DNA from 2 places in the Streptomyces sp. NPDC051286 genome. Region 1 is predicted to be linked to the other one. Evidence: riboswitches for the same ligand, from Rfam matches in the RefSeq annotation. Region 1 holds a riboswitch; the other holds the start of a gene.
What was found. Region 1 has a riboswitch for glycine ahead of gcvT (glycine cleavage system aminomethyltransferase GcvT). Riboswitches for the same ligand answer to the same signal wherever they lie in the genome.

Region 1 (5,088 bases):
GCCATGTCCACGACGCCGGTCTCGTCGACGTGGTAGGGGACCACGTTGTAGAGCTTGCCGGAGAAGTTGATCTTCATGCCGTGGGTCAGGTGACCGCCGTGGGCCAGGTTCAGACCCATGATCGTGTCGCCCGGCTTCAGCAGCGCGAACATCGCGGCGGCGTTGGCCTGCGCACCCGAGTGGGGCTGGACGTTGGCGGCCTCGGCGCCGAACAGCGCCTTGATCCGGTCGATGGCGATCTGCTCGACCACGTCGACGTGCTCGCAGCCGCCGTAGTAGCGGCGGCCCGGGTAGCCCTCGGCGTACTTGTTGGTGAGGACGGAGCCCTGGGCCTCCATGACCGCGACCGGAGCGAAGTTCTCCGAGGCGATCATTTCGAGGGTGGACTGCTGACGGTGGAGCTCGGCGTCGACGGCGGCGGCGACGTCCGGGTCCAGCTCGTGGAGGGAGGAGTTGAGAAGCGACATCAGGTGGTCCCTTGGAGTCTTTAGTTGCCGGAGAACTCGGTGTACTCGTCGGCGGAGAGCAGGTCCTTCGGCTCCTCCGCGACGCGTACCTTGAACAGCCAGCCGCCCTCGAAGGGAGCGGAGTTCACCAGCGACGGGTCGTCCACGACGTCCTGGTTGGAGGCGGTGACCTCGCCGGTCACCGGCGAGTACAGGTCGCTGACGGACTTGGTCGACTCGAGCTCGCCGCAGGTCTCGCCCGCGGTCACCGTGTCACCGACCTCCGGGAGCTGGGCGTAGACGACGTCACCGAGCGCGTTGGCCGCGAACTCGGTGATGCCGACCGTGGCCACACCGTCCTCGAGGGCCGACAGCCACTCGTGCTCCTTGCTGTAACGCAGCTGCTGGGGGTTGCTCATGTCCTGAATTCTCCTGTACGCGGGGGAGTGCTGATGAACGGTGGTCTTACGGTGTGAGACGCGACTGCGTCACTTCTGGCGCTTGTAGAACGGCAGGGCGACGACCTCGTACGGTTCGTGGCTGCCCCGGATGTCCACTCCGACGCCCGTGGTCCCGGGCGCGGCGTGGGCGGCGTCCACGTATGCGATGGCGATCGGCTTGCCGAGCGTCGGCGACGGTGCGCCGGAGGTGACCTCGCCGATGACCTGGCCCTCGGCGACAACGGGGTAGCCGGCGCGCGGCACCCGGCGGCCCTCGGCGATCAGACCGACGAGCTTGCGCGGCGGGGCGGTCTCGGCGCGCTCGGCAGCGGCCTCCAGGGCCTTGCGGCCGACGAAGTCGCCCTCCTTCTCGAACTTCACGACCCGGCCGAGACCGGCGTCGAACGGGGTCAGCTCGGTGGTCAGCTCGTGCCCGTACAGCGGCATGCCCGCCTCCAGGCGCAGCGTGTCGCGGCAGGACAGACCGCACGGGATCAGGCCACGGGAGGCGCCTGCCGCCGTGAGGGCCTGCCAGAGCTGCTCCGCGTGCTCGGGGGCGACGAAGAGCTCGAAGCCGTCCTCGCCGGTGTAACCGGTACGGGCGATCAGCGCGGGCACACCGGCGACGGTGCCGGGCAGACCCGCGTAGTACTTCAGACCGTCCAGGTCGGCGTCGGTGACCGAGGCCAGGATGGCGGGGGACTCGGGGCCCTGGACGGCAAGCAGCGCGTACGCGTCGCGGTCGTCACGCACCTCGGCGTCGAACCCGTCGGCGCGGGCGGTCAGCGCGTCCAGCACGATCTGTGCGTTCCCGGCGTTGGCGACGACCATGTACTCGGTCTCGCCCAGCCGGTAGACGATCAGGTCGTCCACGATGCCGCCGTCCTCGGCGCAGATCATCGTGTAGCGGGCGCGGCCGACGGCCACGGTGCCGATGTTGCCGACCAGCGCGAAGTTCAGGAACGCCGCGGCCTGCGGGCCCGTGACGGTGATCTCACCCATGTGCGACAGGTCGAAGAGGCCCGCCTTCGTGCGCACCGCGTTGTGCTCGTCGCGCTCACTGGCGTAGCGCAGCGGCATGTCCCAGCCGGCGAAGTCGGTCATGGTCGCGCCCAGCGAGCGGTGCAGGGCGTCGAGGGCGGTGAGACGGGGGGCGTTGCTCATAGGTGTGGCTCCCAGGGCATGACGACGAGGACGATCTCCTCCCCATCTGTCATCGGAACCTGAGAGGTTCGCCGAGAGACCCCCGGGGGGTTCGGCTTGCACCTTGGGTGGAGCCGCGGGCGACTCGCTTTTCAGATCTGCCTCATCCACGCGGTACGGGGCCTGAGAGATTCAAGGGAGGATCTTGCTCCTTCGGCGCCCGGCACACACTGTGGCCGGAGCTCTCCCGCGCGGATTCAAGCGGCCTTTATGCAGTTGGCCGGGTCATCATCGCACGCATCGGGGAAGGGTGGGGGCGTCGGTACCCCATGCACGGGACAAGTAGTGGGACGGTTGTCTCGCATTACCTTTTCTTTACACTTCTTGGGCAGGCGTGGGTGACCCGACAGGGGGAGGGCGATGACGTTGCAGCGGTACGCGACGACCGCGGGGGTCGCGCACGGCGCGATGCCCGCGCAGCCGGGAGCACGCGCCCGGGAATTGCCGGGCACGCATGCGCCCGTCGTGCGGGACCTGCGCGAGCGCGCCGGGCGCAGCCCGCGCGGGCTCCATTTCGCGACAGGCGATGTGGTGGTGGTCTCCGGGCTGCCCGGAGGCGGAAAGTCGACACTGATCCGGCGGGCGGTGGCGGTACGGGCCATCGACTCCCAGGACACCCGGGACCGCTGGGCGCAGCGGGTGCCCCGCTTACTCCCGTACGCCCTCTACCGCCCGCTGGTCCGCGTCGCCCATTACTGGGGGCTGTGGCGGGCGCTGTGCTCCGGTGAGTCCATCGTCGTCCACGACTGCGGGACCCAGACATGGGTGCGGGGCTGGCTGGCCCGGCATGCACGGCGCCGCGGCCGCACGCTGCATCTCGTGCTGCTCGACGTCACCCCTCAGGAAGCCAGGGAGGGACAGCGCGAGCGTGGGCGCGGAATCTCCGGATACGCCTTCGCCCGGCACCGCAGGGCCGTCGGACGGCTGCTGCGGAACACCGAGGCGGGCGCCCTGCCGCTCGGCTGCTCCTCGGCGGTGCTGCTGGACCGGGAGGCGGCCGGGATGCTGGCGCGGATCACGTTCGCCGACGACTGAGGGACGGGACAGCCTTTTGGTGCTCGGTCGTCCGTCAGCGTGGAAGGGTGCGCCGGAGTTACTGTTCTGCGGCAAGACTCGGGTGAGAAGGGGAAGCAGCGCAGTGGACATTCCGGCACCGGTCCAGAACCATCCGCAGAGCGGATGGCCGGCCAATGAGCTCGAAGAGGTGCTGGTTGCCTCGCTCGGCAGCCCGGAGGCGGGCGGTCGGCTCGTCGAAGTGCTCGGCCGCAGTCACGTCTGGGTGCCGCTTCCCAACGGCGGGGGCCCCGATGCCCCGTCGCTCGATCTGCCGACGGTGGAGATCGAGGGCGCTCCGTACGTTCCCGTCTTCAGCTCCGAACATCAGTTCCTGCAGTGCGTCGGCACCCAAATGTCCTTCACCGTGGCGCCCGCCGTCGAATTCGCCCGCGGGCTGCCCCCGCAGCTCGGCATCGCGGTCAACCCGGGCGGCGTCGTCGGCATGCCGCTGCCGCCGCCCGCCGTCGCCGAGCTCTGCCGCGCCGGACGCACCTCGCTGGACGGGCCGGCCACCGGCGGCCGGGTCCGGCTTTACGAGCCGGACTGGCAGGAGGAGCCCGTCGACTTCCTCGCGGCCGCGGCCGGGGAATTCGAGGAGAGCGGCGTCGTGCGCACCGCCCGCCGGACGCTGGCCAGCATCGAGGGCGGCGATCCCGTTCTCTTCATAGGCGTCGAGTTCTCCACCTGGGACGGCGCGGGGCGCAACGCCCCGATGGACGCTCTGGGCCGCGCGCTGGGCCGTGTCGAGGTGCCCTGGCCGGTCAATCTGGTCCTGCTCGATGTGGCGCAGGACCCGGTCGCCGACTGGATGCGGGCCAGGATCCGGCCGTTCTACCAGCGCGAGGGTTACTAGAAGGGCACTGAAGATCTTGGCCGGGCTCCCGACGCCTTGCACGCACATCTGCGGCGTTGCCGAAGCGGCCTGATAGCTCCGCTATGAGGCCGCTTCGGCGCCTTGCAGCTGCACGCACCAGACGCCGCTCGCTGATCCGGCCAAGATCGTCAGCACCTTCCTAGGCGTGTTTCGAAGGGAGCGCCGTCCGCCCGTAGGGCGGGCCTGGCGGCTGGTGCGTGCGGTCGCAAGGCGGCCGGAGGTCCTTGGACGGGTCTCCCCTGCTCGGCCGGAGCTGAGAGCTCGGGGACGGAGCTGCCAGGGCTTCTGGCCGACGCGGCGAGCGGGCGTGCTGGGCGGTGAGGCGGGGCAGAGTCTGCCGGCAGGGGCACGGGAGCGCGGAGTCCCCGAGTCCGGGGATCGCGGGCGCGACACCATCGACCTCAGGCGCGTCAAGTCGGTGTCAGGGGCGCCGCATAAGCTGGTTTGATGGCTAGTGCCTCGGCCACCGAGCCGCACCCGTGTGCCCCGGGAGCGGCAGGCCGACACAGTGGATCGAAGAGGGGCGGGACCCAGGGTGAGTGCGTCAGGCACCGCGGCGGCCGGGCAGGTCGAGCACATGCTGCGCCAAGTGACGCCCGGGCGCTACGACGCGTACGAGGGACTGCTCCGGGCGCTCGCCGGCGACCGGATCTGGATGCTGCTCTGGCACGGCCGGGCGGGCTCGCCCGACGCCCAGTACGGAAACATCGAGGTCGACGGGCTGGGCTACGCGCCCTGTGTGACCTCCGCCCAGGAACTCTCGGCCAGCGGCTGGAACCGGGCCCATGAAGTAGTCACCGGACTCGACATCGCGCGCGCTCTCTTCCCGGACCGCTGGGGCATCTGGCTCAATCCGCACGCCCCCGGTGGCGGCGTCGGCATCCCGTGGCTGGATCTGCGCCGTATCGCCACCGGTCTCGACCGGATGCCCGCGGGACCGCTCCGGCTCACCGAGCCGGCGATCGAGATCCCGCAGTTCTACGCCCTGCTCTCGCAGAACGCCCATCACACCCCCGCGATCCGCTCCCTGCGCCGGGCCTGGGTGCAGCCCGCGCTCGGGGTGCCGTAC
Region 2 (5,088 bases), on a different contig from region 1:
CGCCACCGGGAACGACATGGTCGGCGAGTGGAAGCCGTAGTCGATCAGACGCTTGGCGATGTCGTCGACGCTGACCCCGGTCGCCTTGGAGATCGGCCGCAGATCCACGATGCACTCGTGCGCGACCAGACCGGCCGGGCCGGTGTACAGGATCGGGTAGTGCGGTTCCAGACGCTTGGCGATGTAGTTGGCCGCGAGTACGGCGACCTGCGTCGCGTGCTTGAGGCCCTCCCCGCCCATCAGGCGTACGTACGCCCAGGAGATCGGAAGAATACCGGCCGAGCCCCACGGCGCGGCCGAGATCGGTCCGACACCGGTCTCGGGGCCGGCGCCGGGCTGCAGCGGGTGGTTCGGCAGGTACGGGGCCAGATGGGCGCGCACACCGACCGGGCCGACACCGGGGCCACCGCCGCCGTGCGGGATACAGAAGGTCTTGTGCAGGTTCAGGTGCGAGACGTCGCCGCCGAACCGACCGGGCTTGGCAAGACCGACCAGCGCGTTGAGGTTGGCGCCGTCGACGTACACCTGACCGCCCGCATCGTGCACCTCGGCGCAGATGTCGGCGACGTGCTCCTCGAACACACCGTGCGTCGACGGGTACGTGATCATGAGCACGGCGAGCTCGTCGCGGTGCTTCTCGATCTTGGCGCGGAGGTCCTCGACGTCGACCTCACCGTCGTCGGCGGTCTTCACCACGACGACCTTCATGCCCGCCATCACGGCGCTCGCGGCGTTGGTGCCGTGCGCGGAGGACGGAATGAGGCAGACGGTCCGCTGCTCGTCGCCGTTGGCCCGGTGGTACGCGCGCACGGCGAGCAGGCCCGCGAACTCGCCCTGCGAGCCCGCGTTCGGCTGGATCGAGACCGCGTCGTAGCCGGTGACCTCGGCGAGGCGCTCCTCCAGCTCACGGATCAGCGTGAGGTAGCCCTCCGCCTGCTCGGCCGGCGCGAACGGGTGCAGCGCGCCGAACTCGGGCCAGGTGATCGACTCCATCTCGGTGGTCGCGTTCAGCTTCATGGTGCAGGAGCCGAGCGGGATCATGCCGCGGTCCAGCGCGTAGTCACGGTCGGCGAGCTTGCGCAGATAGCGCAGCATCGCGGTCTCGGAGCGGTGCTGGTGGAAGACCGGATGGGTGAGGATCTCATCGGTGCGCAGCAGGGACTCGGGCAGCGCGTCGGCGGCAGCGGCGTCCAGCGCCTCGATGTCGGCGTCGGCGCCGAAGGCGGTCCAGACGGCGGCGAGCTGCGCACGTGTGGTGGTCTCGTCGCAGGCGAGGGAGACCCGGTCGGCGTCGACGAGACGCAGGTTGACCCCGCGGTCACGGGCGTCGGCCACGACATCCGCCGCCTTGCCGGGGACACGCACGGTGAGCGTGTCGAAGTAGGCGCCGGTCTCGACGTCGACCCCGGCAGCGCGCAGGCCCTCGGCCAGGATCGTGGCGTAGCGGTGGGTGCGCTGCGCGATCGTCCGCAGGCCGTCGGGGCCGTGGTAGACCGCGTACATCCCAGCCATCACGGCGAGCAGTACCTGCGCGGTGCAGATGTTGCTGGTGGCCTTCTCGCGACGGATGTGCTGCTCGCGGGTCTGCAGGGCAAGGCGGTAGGCCTTGTTGCCGTCCGCGTCGACGGAGACGCCGACCAGGCGGCCGGGCAGGCTGCGGGCGAACTTCTCGCGTACGGCCATGAAGCCGGCGTGCGGTCCACCGAAGCCCATCGGTACACCGAAGCGCTGCGTGGTGCCGACGGCGATGTCCGCGCCGAGGTCACCGGGCGAGGTCAGCAGGGTCAGGGCGAGCAGGTCGGCGGCGACGGTGACGATCGCACCGAGCTCGTGGGCCTGCTCGATGACGGGCTTGATGTCACGGAGGGTGCCGGAGGCACCTGGGTACTGGAGCAGCACGCCGAAGACACCGCGCCCGGCGATCTCTGCGGGGATGCCCTCGGCGAGATCGGCGACGACGACCTCGACACCGGTCGGCTCGGCGCGGGTCTCGATCACGGCGATGGTCTGGGGCAGGGTGTCGGAGTCGACCAGGAAGACTCCGTCCTTGACCTTGCCTACGCGTCGGGCGAGCGCCATAGCCTCGGCGGCGGCGGTGCCCTCGTCGAGCAGCGAGGCGCCGGAGGTGGGCAGCCCGGTCAGCTCGGCGACCATCGTCTGGAAGTTGAGGAGCGCCTCCAGGCGGCCCTGCGAGATCTCCGGCTGGTACGGCGTGTAGGCCGTGTACCAGGCGGGATTCTCCATGACGTTGCGGAGGATCACCGGCGGGGTGAACGTGCCGTAGTAGCCGAGCCCGATCATCGGGGCGAGCACCTGGTTGCGGTCGGCAAGGGTGCGGAGCTCGGCGAGGACCTCGGCCTCGGTACGGGCCGACGGCAGCTGCAGCGCCTCCGCACTCTTGATCACATCGGGCACTGCGGCCGCGGTGAGGTCGTCGAGCGAGCCGTAACCGACCTGGGCGAGCATCTTCGCCTGCGCCTCGGCATCGGGGCCGATGTGGCGCTGCTCGAAGGGGATGCCCTGCTCCAGCTGGGAAAGCGGAGTGCGACGGGGGGTCATGGTGGAGGCCTCCTGGTCTGTCACGACCTGCGAGGGGCACCACGGCGCGGGTGCCCGGACGGCCTCCCCCTCTGTCATCTCAACCTGAGAGCTTCACCGGTGCGCCCTGAGGCATACCAGCTTTCACCGTCGGTGAGGGAGGGATCCGTCCCGGCTGCTGCCGCCACGAAACCCGCCCTGCTTTCCAGAGTGACCTCGTCCGTGCGGTACGGGGGCCTGAGAGATTCCGGGGAGGATTTGCTCCTTCGGCGCCTGCCGGATGCGCTCCGGAAGGCTCTCCCGCACGGGGTCAGCAGCCATCACCAGCCTACCAGCGGGGCTCGCGACGGAATTCTCAAGTGGCCAATACCCCGAATCTGCACTTTCGTAGTGCCTGTGGAGTAGCCGCGACCAATGGGAGGGACCGTGCAGACCGACATCGATCCGCGCAGCCTGATCGGCCGCAAGGCATTCGACCGCAAGGGCACCAAGATCGGAACTGTGGACGAGGTGTATCTCGACGACGCGACCGGCATACCCGAGTGGGCGGCCGTGCGTACCGGACTGTTCAGCAGAGACGCCTTCGTTCCGCTTGAGCCCAGCGAATTCGTCGACGACGTGCTCCGGATCCCCTTCGACCGTGCGCTGATCAAGGACGCACCCGACTTCGGCGTGGGCCGCCATCTCTCGCCGGAACAGGAGCTTCAGCTCTACCGGCACTACGGTCTGGACTCGCCGCCCGACGAGCCGGGCCCGGACCGGGACTTCGGCAGGCTGGCCGGCCAGGACGAGTAGTCCGCCGGATCACTCACCAGCGGGAGCGGATCGGCAGGCTGCAGCTCCGGATCGTCGACACGGAACGTCCGCACCCGGCCGGGCGGCGACCCGGGTTCCTCGAACCGCACGGTCACCCGGCCCACCCCACTGCCCTGCACCCAGCCGTGGCCGAAGGTGTCATGGCATACGTCGTGCCCTGCGGGCCAGCGCCGGGCCGCGAGCTGTTCGGCGGTCTCCTGCTCCTGCGCCCCGTCCGCCGGCTCGTCCCCGCGGCCGCCCGCGCCCTGTTCCTCACGGGCCGGTACCTCAGGCGCGGCCCGCTCACCGGCTGCCTGGGCGAAGAGATCCTCCTGCGTGTAGTCGGCGAGCCCCGTGACGCCCACCCCGAGCAGCCGCACCCCTCCGGTGGTGTCCACAGCCTCCAGAAGCCGCGCAGCGGCCTCTCTGACCACTGTGGGGTCGTCCGTCGGCCCCCGGAGGGTCTCCGACCGCGTGAGCGTCGAAAAGTCATACCTGCGCACCTTCAGCACCACGGTGCGGCCCGAGCGCTCCGCGGCCCGCAGCCGCTGGACACAACGGTCCGCCAGGCGCTCGACCTCCGTCCTGATCCGGATCCGGTCGTGCAGATCCATGTCGAAGGTGTCCTCGACCGACACCGACTTGGCGTCCCGCTCGGCCACGACGGGGCGGTCGTCGTACCCGAGGGCCATGCGATGCAACGCGACGCCGTGCGCCTTCCCCAGCAGCCGTACGAGCTCCGCCTCGCCGGCTGTGGCCAGGTCGTCGACCGTGGTCATCCCGGCCCGCCGCAGATGGTCCCCGGTGGCAGGGCCCACGCCGGGGAGGATCCGCACGGACATCGGGGCGAGCAGTTCCCGTTCGGTCCCCGGCTCAATGACCAGCAGCCCGTTCGGTTTCGCCTCCTCCGAGGCGATCTTGGCCAGCATCTTGGAGCCCGCGAGGCCGACCGAGCCGGTGAGTCCGGTGACGGCTCTGATGGCGTCACGCAGCTGCTCACCGATGGCCCGCGCCGAGGCGGTGTCGTCGGCTGCCCCACCGGCCTCCAGATCGACGAACGCCTCGTCCAGGCTGAGCGGCTCCACCAGTGGTGACAGCTGCCCCAGCAACCCCATCACCTGGTCGCTCACCGTCCGGTACAGGGTGAAGCGGGGCACCAGATAGGCGGCATTGGGCGCCAGCCGCCGGGCCTGCGCGGTCGGCATCGCCGAGTGCACCCCGAAGCGCCGCGCCTCGTAGGAAGCGGTGGCGACGACCCCGCGGGGTCCCAGCCCGCCGACCACGACGGGTTTGCCGCGCAGGCTCGGTTTCGCCGCCTGCTCGGCCGAGGCGTAGAAGGCATCCATGTCCAGGTGCAGGATGGTGGGCGCGGCTCTCACATCAACCGATGCTGCCTTACGGCACTGACAATCGCCGCGCCCCTGATCCGCGGCCCGTCAGACGGCGCGGTTGCGCCGCCGTGCGAGCTCGTCGGCGGGGTTGTTGCCGATCAGCGTCTCGCCGGTGTCCACCCGCTCGCCGTGCAGCTGCGACAGTGCGGCGTCGACATCCCGCCAGACCACGCCGACGGCGATGCCGAAGACCCCCTGGCCCCCCTGGAGCAGATCCACGACCTCGTCGGGCGAGGAGCACTCGTAGACGGTCGCGCCGTCGCTCATGAGCGTCATCCGCTCAAGATCCTGGAACCCCCGGGCCCGCAGATGCTGGACCGTGGTGCGGATGTTCTGCAGGGCGACGCCCGTGTCGAGAAAGCGC

Region 2: linked by a shared signal. The riboswitch ahead of gcvP (aminomethyl-transferring glycine dehydrogenase) and the one ahead of gcvT (glycine cleavage system aminomethyltransferase GcvT) in region 1 are both predicted to bind glycine.

What each region holds. Positions count from the first base shown of each region.
Region 1 is NZ_JBITER010000002.1:109,082-114,169, forward strand. It holds gene glyA (serine hydroxymethyltransferase) at 1-467, opposite strand, end outside; gene gcvH (glycine cleavage system protein GcvH) at 488-865, opposite strand; gene gcvT (glycine cleavage system aminomethyltransferase GcvT) at 935-2,050, opposite strand; glycine riboswitch at 2,192-2,289, opposite strand; gene ACIBB8_RS03665 (AAA family ATPase) at 2,450-3,124, shown strand; gene ACIBB8_RS03670 (enhanced serine sensitivity protein SseB) at 3,228-3,998, shown strand; gene ACIBB8_RS03675 (enhanced serine sensitivity protein SseB C-terminal domain-containing protein) at 4,555-5,088, shown strand, end outside.
Region 2 is NZ_JBITER010000025.1:8,277-13,364, reverse strand. It holds gene gcvP (aminomethyl-transferring glycine dehydrogenase) at 1-2,559, opposite strand, end outside; glycine riboswitch at 2,754-2,851, opposite strand; gene ACIBB8_RS23970 (PRC-barrel domain-containing protein) at 2,953-3,333, shown strand; gene ACIBB8_RS23965 (DNA polymerase IV) at 3,258-4,712, opposite strand; gene ACIBB8_RS23960 (MerR family transcriptional regulator) at 4,770-5,088, opposite strand, start outside.